DNA from 3 places in the Bacillus altaicus genome. Region 1 is predicted to be linked to each of the others. Evidence: a T-box and tRNA genes for the amino acid it is inferred to sense, from the RefSeq annotation. Region 1 holds a T-box; the other regions hold tRNA genes.
The links. The T-box of region 1 lies ahead of ileS2 (isoleucine--tRNA ligase). A T-box ahead of a tRNA ligase gene usually reads a tRNA of that ligase, here a tRNA-Ile.
Positions count from the first base shown of each region.

Region 1 (3,244 bases):
GAGTTATTCGGTGAAGAAGAAGAGACAAATATAAAGAGGTGGTAATACGCCATGACAACAGTTTTAACAGTGTTACTTACTGCTATCGAGATTTACTCGTGGGCACTAATTATTTACATTCTCCTATCATGGTTTCCTGGCGCAAAGGAATCAGCTTTTGGAGATATTCTTGCGCGTATTTGTGAACCGTATTTAGAGCCGTTTAGGAGGTTTATTCCACCATTTGGTATGATTGATATTTCTCCACTTGTTGCTATTATTGCCTTGAAACTTGCTAGAGGTGGTTTAGTGAGTTTATTCAACTATTTTTTATAGTGTGAGGTTAAATACATGAGCATCTACGAGCATTTTAGACCTGATGAACAGGTCTTTGTGGATAAAGTATTAGAGTGGAAACAGGCTGCTGAGTACCATCAAGTCAAGTTAACAGATTTTCTTGATCCAAGACAGCAACAAATTGTTTCTATGGTAATAGGGCAAGGAGATGTAGCTGTACGGTTTGATGGTGCGATGCCTGAAGCCGAACGGAAAAGAGCACTAATTTATCCAGATTATCTAGAATTAAATGAAGAGGAATTTCAAGTAGAAGTATTAGAAATTGACTATCCTTCCAAGTTTTTCACGCTAGAACATAGGCAAATATTAGGTGCATTCATGTCACTTGGTTTAACAAGGGAAAAATGTGGTGATATTTTGCTTCAAGAAGATCGTGCCCAAATTGCAGTTGCGAAAGAAGTTGTATCCTATATTGAAATGAACTTACAATCAATAGGTAAAATGAAAGTCACACTCTCTCCTATACAAGTAGAGAAAGTTTTGCGTGTAGGTGAAAAGTGGGGAGAAAAATCTGGAACAGTTTCGTCACTTCGTCTAGATGTTTTATTAGCTGAAATGCTGCATATATCTAGGCAGAAAGTACAGCCTCTTATAAAAGGTGGCCTAGTAAAAGTCAATTGGAAAACAGTAGAGCAAACTTCGTATGAATGTTTTCCGGGTGATGTTTTCTCGGTTAGAGGGTATGGACGAAGTAAATTATTTTCTGTAGAAGGTAAAACGAAGCGCGACAAATGGAGAGTTTTGTATGGTATACTAAAATGATTGGTTTTTTAGAAGGAAATTCTCTTATTTTGTCGAAGAAAAGATATAATTGAAAGAGGAAATTTAGATAACTACTTGGAGGTGGCGTTGTGCCGTTAACACCATTAGATATTCATAACAAAGAATTTGGTCGCGGATTTCGTGGCTACGATGAAGATCAAGTAAATGAGTTTCTTGATCAGATCATCAAAGATTATGAATTAGTCATTCGTGAGAAAAAAGCTTTAGAAGAAAAGGTTGCACAATTAGAAGGAAAGTTAGATCATTTTTCTAATATTGAAGATACGCTGAACAAATCTATCATTGTCGCACAAGAAGCTGCTGAAGAAGTGAAGCGTAATGCACAAAAAGAAGCGAAATTAATTGTACGTGAAGCAGAAAAAAATGCAGATCGTATCATTAATGAAGCGTTAGTGAAATCAAGAAAAGTTGCATTTGATATTGAAGAGTTAAAGAAACAAGCGAAAGTATTCCGCACTCGTTTCCGTATGTTGTTAGAAACACAGCTTGAAATGTTAAGCAACGATGATTGGGACAAATTAATTGAGTTAGAAGACGAAGTGGACGAACTGTTGAAAAAAGAAGAAACAGTGTAAGCTTGACGTTTTTCTCATTATTACATATAATTTTAAACAGCATATTTATTAAGAAAAACGAAGATAGGGATAAGTACCTTTTTCATACCTTATATAGCGAACTGAGGATAGTGTAAGCTCAGGATAAGGAGATAATGGGAATATCACCCTGGAGTTCCGCGCTGAACAAATTTAGTAAGCGTAGGCGTATATTCGCGTTAAGAATATAAAGAGGACCTTATGCATTTGTATATGGTCTACTAGGGTGGTACCGCGGGAGACTTTCTCGTCCCTTTTTGGGGATGAGAGGTCTCTTTTTTATTCCCTTTTTTAAGGTCTGTCGTTTATATATTTAAGGAGGAATTGAGCATGGAGTACAAAAATACATTACTAATGCCAAAAACAGAATTCCCGATGCGTGGGAATTTACCGAAACGTGAGCCTGCAATGCAAGAAAAATGGGCTGAAGTGAATATTTATGAAAAGGTACAAGAACATACGAAAGGTCGTCCTTTATTTGTACTACATGATGGACCTCCATATGCAAATGGTGACATCCATATGGGACACGCACTAAATAAAGTGTTAAAAGACTTTATTGTTCGTTTTAAATCAATGACAGGATACTGTGCACCATATGTGCCAGGTTGGGATACGCACGGTTTACCAATTGAACAAGCTTTAACGAATAAAGGTGTAAAGCGTAAAGAAATGACAGTTGCTGAGTTCCGTAAATTATGCGCAGAGTATGCATATGAGCAAGTAGAACGTCAACGTGAACAATTTAAGCGTTTAGGTGTACGTGCAGATTGGGATAATCCATATATTACTTTAGAGCCAGCTTATGAAGCACAACAAATTAAAGTGTTTGGTGACATGGCGAAAAAAGGTTATATCTATAAAGGACAGAAACCAGTTTACTGGTCTCCAACGAGTGAATCAGCTTTAGCAGAAGCTGAAATTGAATATCAAGATAAAAAATCAGCATCTATTTACGTAGCATTCCCTGTAAAAGACGGAAAGAACGTATTAGAAGGTGATGAGAAGTTCATTATTTGGACAACAACACCTTGGACGTTACCTGCTAACCTAGGTATTTCGGTTCATCCAGAACTTGAATATGCTATTGTGAAAGTAAATGATGAGAAATATATTATTGCTTCTGAACTATTTGAGACAGTTGCAAAAACGTTAGAATGGGAAAATACTGAAGTTGTGAAAACAGTAAAAGGTAGCGAACTTGAGTATACAGTTGCAAAACACCCATTCTACGATCGGGATTCTTTAGTTATGCTAGGTGACCACGTTACAACAGATGCTGGTACAGGTTGTGTTCATACAGCACCAGGGCACGGGGAAGATGATTTCCTTGTTGGTAAGAAATATGGTTTAGAAGTTCTTTGTCCAGTTGATGACAAAGGTGTGTTAACAAATGAAGCACCTGGATTTGAAGGCTTATTCTACGATAAAGCTAATAAACCAATTACGGAAAAATTAGAAGAAGTAGGTGCGTTACTAAAATTAACATTTATTACGCATTCATACCCACATGATTGGAGAACGAAAAAACC
Region 1 is NZ_CM143394.1:1,781,800-1,785,043, forward strand. It holds gene ACE38F_RS09480 (cell division protein SepF) at 1-45, shown strand, start outside; gene ACE38F_RS09485 (YggT family protein) at 52-315, shown strand; gene ACE38F_RS09490 (YlmH family RNA-binding protein) at 331-1,098, shown strand; gene divIVA (septum site-determining protein DivIVA) at 1,188-1,694, shown strand; T-box leader at 1,746-1,970, shown strand; gene ileS2 (isoleucine--tRNA ligase) at 2,043-3,244, shown strand, end outside.

Region 2 (3,244 bases), 920 kb from region 1:
TTGCCAAGGTTGGGGTCGCGGGTTCGAATCCCGTCTTCCGCTCCAATTTTCAATATGACATGCCGGGGTGGCGGAACAGGCAGACGCACAGGACTTAAAATCCTGCGGTGGGTGACCACCGTGCGGGTTCGACCCCCGCCCTCGGCACCATATGCGCCCGTAGCTCAATTGGATAGAGCGTTTGACTACGGATCAAGAGGTTAGGGGTTCGACTCCTCTCGGGCGCGTTTTTATTAACGGGAAGTGGCTCAGCTTGGTAGAGCACCTGGTTTGGGACCAGGGGGTCGCAGGTTCAAATCCTGTCTTCCCGATTTTTTCAAAATATGGGGCCTTAGCTCAGCTGGGAGAGCGCCTGCCTTGCACGCAGGAGGTCAGCGGTTCGATCCCGCTAGGCTCCACTTATTTGAATATCACTTATGGCGGTGTAGCTCAGCTGGCTAGAGCGTACGGTTCATACCCGTGAGGTCGGGGGTTCGATCCCCTCCGCCGCTACCATAAGGACCTTTAGCTCAGCTGGTTAGAGCAGACGGCTCATAACCGTCCGGTCGTAGGTTCGAGTCCTACAAGGTCCACCACTCAAAGTTCATATCTTGGAGGTATACCCAAGTTCGGCTGAAGGGATCGGTCTTGAAAACCGACAGGCGGCGAGAGTCGCGCGGGGGTTCGAATCCCTCTACCTCCTCCATTTTTTCTAAATTAAATATTATATCATCGCGGGGTGGAGCAGTACGGTAGCTCGTCGGGCTCATAACCCGAAGGTCGCAGGTTCAAATCCTGTCCCCGCAACCAAATGGTCCCGTGGTGTAGTGGTTAACATGCCTGCCTGTCACGCAGGAGATCGCCGGTTCGACCCCGGTCGGGACCGCCATTTTTTTACATAAAGGCTCGGTAGCTCAGTCGGTAGAGCAGAGGACTGAAAATCCTCGTGTCGGCGGTTCGATTCCGTCCCGAGCCACCATTTTGAAATCGCAAGCCGGCTTAGCTCAATTGGTAGAGCAACTGACTTGTAATCAGTAGGTTGGGGGTTCAAGTCCTCTAGCCGGCACCACTTTCAAAATGAGCCATTAGCTCAGTTGGTAGAGCATCTGACTTTTAATCAGAGGGTCGAAGGTTCGAATCCTTCATGGCTCACCATTTTTAATTTAATGCGGGTGTAGTTTAGTGGTAAAACAAGAGCCTTCCAAGCTCTGGTCGAGAGTTCGATTCTCTTCACCCGCTTTTTATGGGCCTATAGCTCAGCTGGTTAGAGCGCACGCCTGATAAGCGTGAGGTCGATGGTTCGAGTCCATTTAGGCCCACCATAATTATTCCGCAGTAGCTCAGTGGTAGAGCTATCGGCTGTTAACCGATCGGTCGTAGGTTCGAGTCCTACCTGCGGAGCCATACTATAGAGAAGTACCCAAGTGGCTCAAGGGGCTCCCCTGCTAAGGGAGTAGATCGCAAACGCGGTGCGAGGGTTCGAATCCCTTCTTCTCTGCCATATTTTGGCCCGTTGGTCAAGTGGTTAAGACACCGCCCTTTCACGGCGGTAACACGGGTTCGAATCCCGTACGGGTCATACTAAAAGAGATAGCATAATCTGCTATCTCTTTTTTGTTGTATAAAAGTGGACTTTGGATAGTCTATTTTTTTATGGATTTTTGTATACTTTTTTCTATTTGAATCGTCTAACTAATAGAAAGATTTGGAAATGGAACAGAAAAAGATTTCCTTTTAGCAATTCAAAATGGTTTAGATCAAAAGGGAAAGTATTATGAGGAATATAAGCGTATATATGACTACCTAAAAGGAAAGAAAACAAAACCAAGTGAGCAAGATGTAAAAGTCATTGGAGTAGTCGTAACAGGAACGGCTGCGGATTTACAAAAATTAAACGGTCAAAATTACGTAAAAGCGGCTATATTAGGAGCTACTGCGGAAAACAAATAGTATAAATAGAAGAAGCTGTCTCTAAATAGGTGATCTATTGGAGGCAGTTTTTTTATGGGGCTAATGTTGTCGGGTTTTGTCGGTAAGTCGATATACCTTGTCGAATCGTTGATATATTTTGAGTTACGATAGATATATCCCAAAAATCGTTGATATATTTAAATAATCGTCGATATAATTTCACTTACCGGGGTATGTGTAAGAAAAACTCGTTCACAATCTAATCAAAATCCCTAAATTGGTATGGATTCCACACCTAACCTGATAAGTTTACACTCTATGTGAAAAAGTTCACAATTAGGTCATAATTTGTGAAGTAATTCACAATAATCCATGCTACAATATGTATGTAAAGAAGTTAAACAACATTAAATTAGTATTTTAATTACTTACTTAAACAATAATAAAAAATAGATGTAAACAATTGAAAGGGGAAATTAACATGAAAAAAGGTATCAATCGCGTAGTATTAGTAGGAACAGGAGCTGTAGGCTGTAGTTACGCTTACTCAATGATCAACCAAGGTGTAGCTGAAGAATTCGTACTTGTAGATGTTAATGAAGCAAAAGCAGAAGGGGAAGCAATGGACTTAAGCCATGCGGTACCATTCTCTCCAGCACCAACAAAAGTTTGGAGCGGTAGCTATGCAGATTGTAAAGATGCAGATCTAGTTGTTATCACTGCTGGATTACCACAAAAGCCAGGCGAAACTCGTTTAGACTTAGTTGAGAAAAATACAAAGATCTTTAAACAAATCGTTCGCGGTATTATGGATAGCGGATTCGATGGAATCTTCTTAATCGCAACAAACCCAGTTGATATTTTAACTTACGTAACTTGGAAAGAATCTGGCTTGCCAAAAGAGCGCGTAATTGGTTCTGGTACAACTTTAGACTCTGCTCGTTTCCGTTACATGTTAGGTGACTACTTAGATGTAGATCCACGTAACGTTCATGCTTACATCGTTGGTGAGCACGGTGATACTGAACTTCCAGTATGGAGCCACGCTACTGTAGGTGTACAAAAACTAGAAACAATCTTAGCGAACAACGAACAGTATAACCAAGAAGATTTAGATAAAATCTTTGAAAATGTACGTGATGCAGCTTACCATATTATCGAGCGTAAAGGCGCAACTTACTACGGAATCGGTATGTCACTACTTCGTGTAACTAAAGCGATCTTAAGCAACGAGAACAGCGTATTAACTGTATCTGCATACCTTGAAGGTCAATATGGTGAGAAAGATGCTTACGTAGGTGTTCCAGCTGTTATTAACCGCGAAGGTGTACGTGAAATCGTAGAACTTGAATTA
Region 2 is NZ_CM143394.1:864,552-867,795, forward strand. It holds tRNA gene ACE38F_RS04445 (tRNA-Gly) at 1-45, shown strand, start outside; tRNA gene ACE38F_RS04450 (tRNA-Leu) at 62-150, shown strand; tRNA gene ACE38F_RS04455 (tRNA-Arg) at 154-227, shown strand; tRNA gene ACE38F_RS04460 (tRNA-Pro) at 238-311, shown strand; tRNA gene ACE38F_RS04465 (tRNA-Ala) at 326-398, shown strand; tRNA gene ACE38F_RS04470 (tRNA-Met) at 419-495, shown strand; tRNA gene ACE38F_RS04475 (tRNA-Ile) at 499-575, shown strand; tRNA gene ACE38F_RS04480 (tRNA-Ser) at 593-685, shown strand; tRNA gene ACE38F_RS04485 (tRNA-Met) at 713-789, shown strand; tRNA gene ACE38F_RS04490 (tRNA-Asp) at 793-868, shown strand; tRNA gene ACE38F_RS04495 (tRNA-Phe) at 883-958, shown strand; tRNA gene ACE38F_RS04500 (tRNA-Thr) at 973-1,048, shown strand; tRNA gene ACE38F_RS04505 (tRNA-Lys) at 1,059-1,134, shown strand; tRNA gene ACE38F_RS04510 (tRNA-Gly) at 1,148-1,218, shown strand; tRNA gene ACE38F_RS04515 (tRNA-Ile) at 1,225-1,301, shown strand; tRNA gene ACE38F_RS04520 (tRNA-Asn) at 1,309-1,383, shown strand; tRNA gene ACE38F_RS04525 (tRNA-Ser) at 1,390-1,480, shown strand; tRNA gene ACE38F_RS04530 (tRNA-Glu) at 1,487-1,558, shown strand; partial or broken gene ACE38F_RS04535 (anti sigma factor C-terminal domain-containing protein) at 1,684-1,929, shown strand; gene ACE38F_RS04540 (L-lactate dehydrogenase) at 2,372-3,244, shown strand, end outside.
Region 2: it encodes a tRNA-Ile, which carries the amino acid that the T-box ahead of ileS2 (isoleucine--tRNA ligase) is inferred to sense. The anticodon was not compared.

Region 3 (3,244 bases), 2.2 Mb from region 1:
TCATATCACTATTTAATTGCTCTTTTGATAGTGTTTTCGCTCGCTTACACATATAAAAAAATGTAAATTCCAATACTTCTTTATGAGATAATAGATGTTTGCAATCTGTTATACATTTCTCATTAAATTTAACTCGATCCCAAATTTCTACATCCTCATCTGTTAATTCACCAATACGATATTTAATAATTAAATAGTTTAAAGCAACTGCTTTCGTCAAAAGATCCCATGTTTCATACTCCAATGAAGTTTGGACAAATTCAGCTAGCCCTTGGGTTATCATAAAAGCATTCGCCTCTTCATACCAACCAATCTCTTGACATAAACGAAGAATACGTACTAGAGTTGGAATTTCATCTTTATGAAACTGCGGTAAATTTTTTACTTTATTCATGCCATATACGATACACGCAGCTAAATTTTCTTCTTTATAAAATTCTTTTTCTTTCCATACTAATATAGTTCGCTCTTTCCCTTCACCTTTTGGATGACAAGGTACAAGCAAAGAAAATAACTCAGCGAAATTATTTGGTTCTATATATGTATCTGTAACCAAATTCCAATTTGGATCGCCCTGTACAGCCCTCATATAATTCCCCTTCCCTTTGTATCTATGTAGGAAATATTAATTCATTATTACATCATTAACAATAAATATTGTTATATTCAAAATCTCTCATAATACTTATATCTCTCAGTATATCATTTTTTCTCTTATTAAAAATTAGGAATGACAAATTTAAAAAAACTGTCAAAAATATTGACTCTATACTTATTATATAATGTCTCAGATACATCACGCTAACATATTAGTTTAATCCATATATGCTAGAATAATGTATCTGATCTTTATACATAATTTATTCCGTATGCACCGAGATTTCACTTAAAGCAAACCCTGCTTGATCATCTGCTGATTTTCTTATAGCTAAATCACCTAGTGCTAGCATCCCAACAAATTGACCGCTCTCAACTACTGGTAACCGTCTAATTTGATATTGTGCCATTAATTCTGTAGCTTTTTCAATAGGATCATCTGGAGAAACTGAAACAATGTTTGTTGTCATTACATTTGTAATTTGATTAGATCCAGGATGTTTTTCAGCAATCCCACGAACAACTAAGTCTCGATCAGTAACAAGCCCAACTACTTGTTGATTTTCAATAACAGGAATCAATCCAACCGATTCTTCCTTCATTTTTACAGCCGCCTCATATACATTGTCTAATGGGGTACAATGTACGATATGAGTACTCATAAGTTCTCTAACTTGTGTCATTTTTCCTCTCCTCCTTTTAATACATACCATAGCTTTTCCTAAATCCCTTTATTTATTTGAGGAAAATAAGGTAATAAAAAGAGGCTTATACATAATAAAAAAGAGTCAGCAATATGCTGACTCTTTTTTTATGACCCGTACGGGATTCGAACCCGTGTTACCGCCGTGAAAGGGCGGTGTCTTAACCACTTGACCAACGGGCCATGGCTCCGCAGGTAGGACTCGAACCTACGACCGATCGGTTAACAGCCGATAGCTCTACCACTGAGCTACTGCGGAATATATGGTGGGCCTAAATGGACTCGAACCATCGACCTCACGCTTATCAGGCGTGCGCTCTAACCAGCTGAGCTATAGGCCCATATAATTTACAGGGGCAGTAGGAATTGAACCCACACTGGAGGTTTTGGAGACCTCAGTTCTACCTTTAAACTATGCCCCTAAATGGTGCCGGCTAGAGGACTTGAACCCCCAACCTACTGATTACAAGTCAGTTGCTCTACCAATTGAGCTAAGCCGGCATAAATAAAAAAAAATAAAAAAAATGGTGGCTCGGGACGGAATCGAACCGCCGACACGAGGATTTTCAGTCCTCTGCTCTACCGACTGAGCTACCGAGCCAACATAAAATGGCGGTCCCGACCGGGGTCGAACCGGCGATCTCCTGCGTGACAGGCAGGCATGTTAACCACTACACCACGGGACCATTGGTTGCGGGGACAGGATTTGAACCTGCGACCTTCGGGTTATGAGCCCGACGAGCTACCGTACTGCTCCACCCCGCGACGATATTATGTTTTAAAAATAAATGGAGGAGGTAGAGGGATTCGAACCCCCGCGCGACTCTCGCCGCCTGTCGGTTTTCAAGACCGATCCCTTCAGCCGAACTTGGGTATACCTCCATGAAGGAAAAAATTAATATCTTATTCATTTTTATATGTAACTAAACCACTTTTTAAAAAAATGGAGGAGGTAGAGGGATTCGAACCCCCGCGCGACTCTCGCCGCCTGTCGGTTTTCAAGACCGATCCCTTCAGCCGAACTTGGGTATACCTCCGACATATAAAAAATAAAGTGGAGCCTAGCGGGATCGAACCGCTGACCTCCTGCGTGCAAGGCAGGCGCTCTCCCAGCTGAGCTAAGGCCCCATGTTTTTGGGAAAATCGGGAAGACAGGATTTGAACCTGCGACCCCCTGGTCCCAAACCAGGTGCTCTACCAAGCTGAGCCACTTCCCGTTAATAAAAGCGCGCCCGAGAGGAGTCGAACCCCTAACCTCTTGATCCGTAGTCAAACGCTCTATCCAATTGAGCTACGGGCGCATATGGTGCCGAGGGCGGGGGTCGAACCCGCACGGTGGTCACCCACCGCAGGATTTTAAGTCCTGTGCGTCTGCCTGTTCCGCCACCCCGGCATGTCATATTGAAAATTGGAGCGGAAGACGGGATTCGAACCCGCGACCCCAACCTTGGCAAGGTTGTATTCTACCACTGAACTACTTCCGCAAGACATGTATGAGATATTTTATTAAAAGTGCGGGTGAAGGGAGTCGAACCCCCACGCCAAAGGCGCCAGATCCTAAGTCTGGTGCGTCTGCCAATTCCGCCACACCCGCATATTTTTTTAAGAAAATGGTGAGCCATGAAGGATTCGAACCTTCGACCCTCTGATTAAAAGTCAGATGCTCTACCAACTGAGCTAATGGCTCTTAATGGCTGGGCTAGCTGGATTCGAACCAGCGCATGACGGAGTCAAAGTCCGTTGCCTTACCGCTTGGCTATAGCCCAATAATTAAGAAATGGTGGAGGGGGGCAGATTCGAACTGCCGAACCCAAAGGAGCGGATTTACAGTCCGCCGCGTTTAGCCACTTCGCTACCCCTCCGACATATATGGTGGAGGATGACGGGATCGAACCGCCGACCCCCTGCTTGTAAGGCAGGTGCTCTCCCAGCTGAGCTAATCCT
Region 3 is NZ_CM143394.1:4,665,656-4,668,899, forward strand. It holds gene ACE38F_RS24150 (DUF3965 domain-containing protein) at 1-589, opposite strand, end outside; gene ACE38F_RS24155 (CBS domain-containing protein) at 861-1,280, opposite strand; tRNA gene ACE38F_RS24160 (tRNA-Glu) at 1,412-1,483, opposite strand; tRNA gene ACE38F_RS24165 (tRNA-Asn) at 1,485-1,559, opposite strand; tRNA gene ACE38F_RS24170 (tRNA-Ile) at 1,565-1,641, opposite strand; tRNA gene ACE38F_RS24175 (tRNA-Trp) at 1,652-1,722, opposite strand; tRNA gene ACE38F_RS24180 (tRNA-Thr) at 1,726-1,801, opposite strand; tRNA gene ACE38F_RS24185 (tRNA-Phe) at 1,826-1,901, opposite strand; tRNA gene ACE38F_RS24190 (tRNA-Asp) at 1,911-1,986, opposite strand; tRNA gene ACE38F_RS24195 (tRNA-Met) at 1,989-2,065, opposite strand; tRNA gene ACE38F_RS24200 (tRNA-Ser) at 2,090-2,182, opposite strand; tRNA gene ACE38F_RS24205 (tRNA-Ser) at 2,245-2,337, opposite strand; tRNA gene ACE38F_RS24210 (tRNA-Ala) at 2,356-2,428, opposite strand; tRNA gene ACE38F_RS24215 (tRNA-Pro) at 2,444-2,517, opposite strand; tRNA gene ACE38F_RS24220 (tRNA-Arg) at 2,528-2,601, opposite strand; tRNA gene ACE38F_RS24225 (tRNA-Leu) at 2,605-2,693, opposite strand; tRNA gene ACE38F_RS24230 (tRNA-Gly) at 2,710-2,784, opposite strand; tRNA gene ACE38F_RS24235 (tRNA-Leu) at 2,814-2,894, opposite strand; tRNA gene ACE38F_RS24240 (tRNA-Lys) at 2,912-2,987, opposite strand; tRNA gene ACE38F_RS24245 (tRNA-Gln) at 2,992-3,066, opposite strand; tRNA gene ACE38F_RS24250 (tRNA-Tyr) at 3,079-3,162, opposite strand; tRNA gene ACE38F_RS24255 (tRNA-Val) at 3,171-3,244, opposite strand, start outside.
Region 3: it encodes a tRNA-Ile, which carries the amino acid that the T-box ahead of ileS2 (isoleucine--tRNA ligase) is inferred to sense. The anticodon was not compared.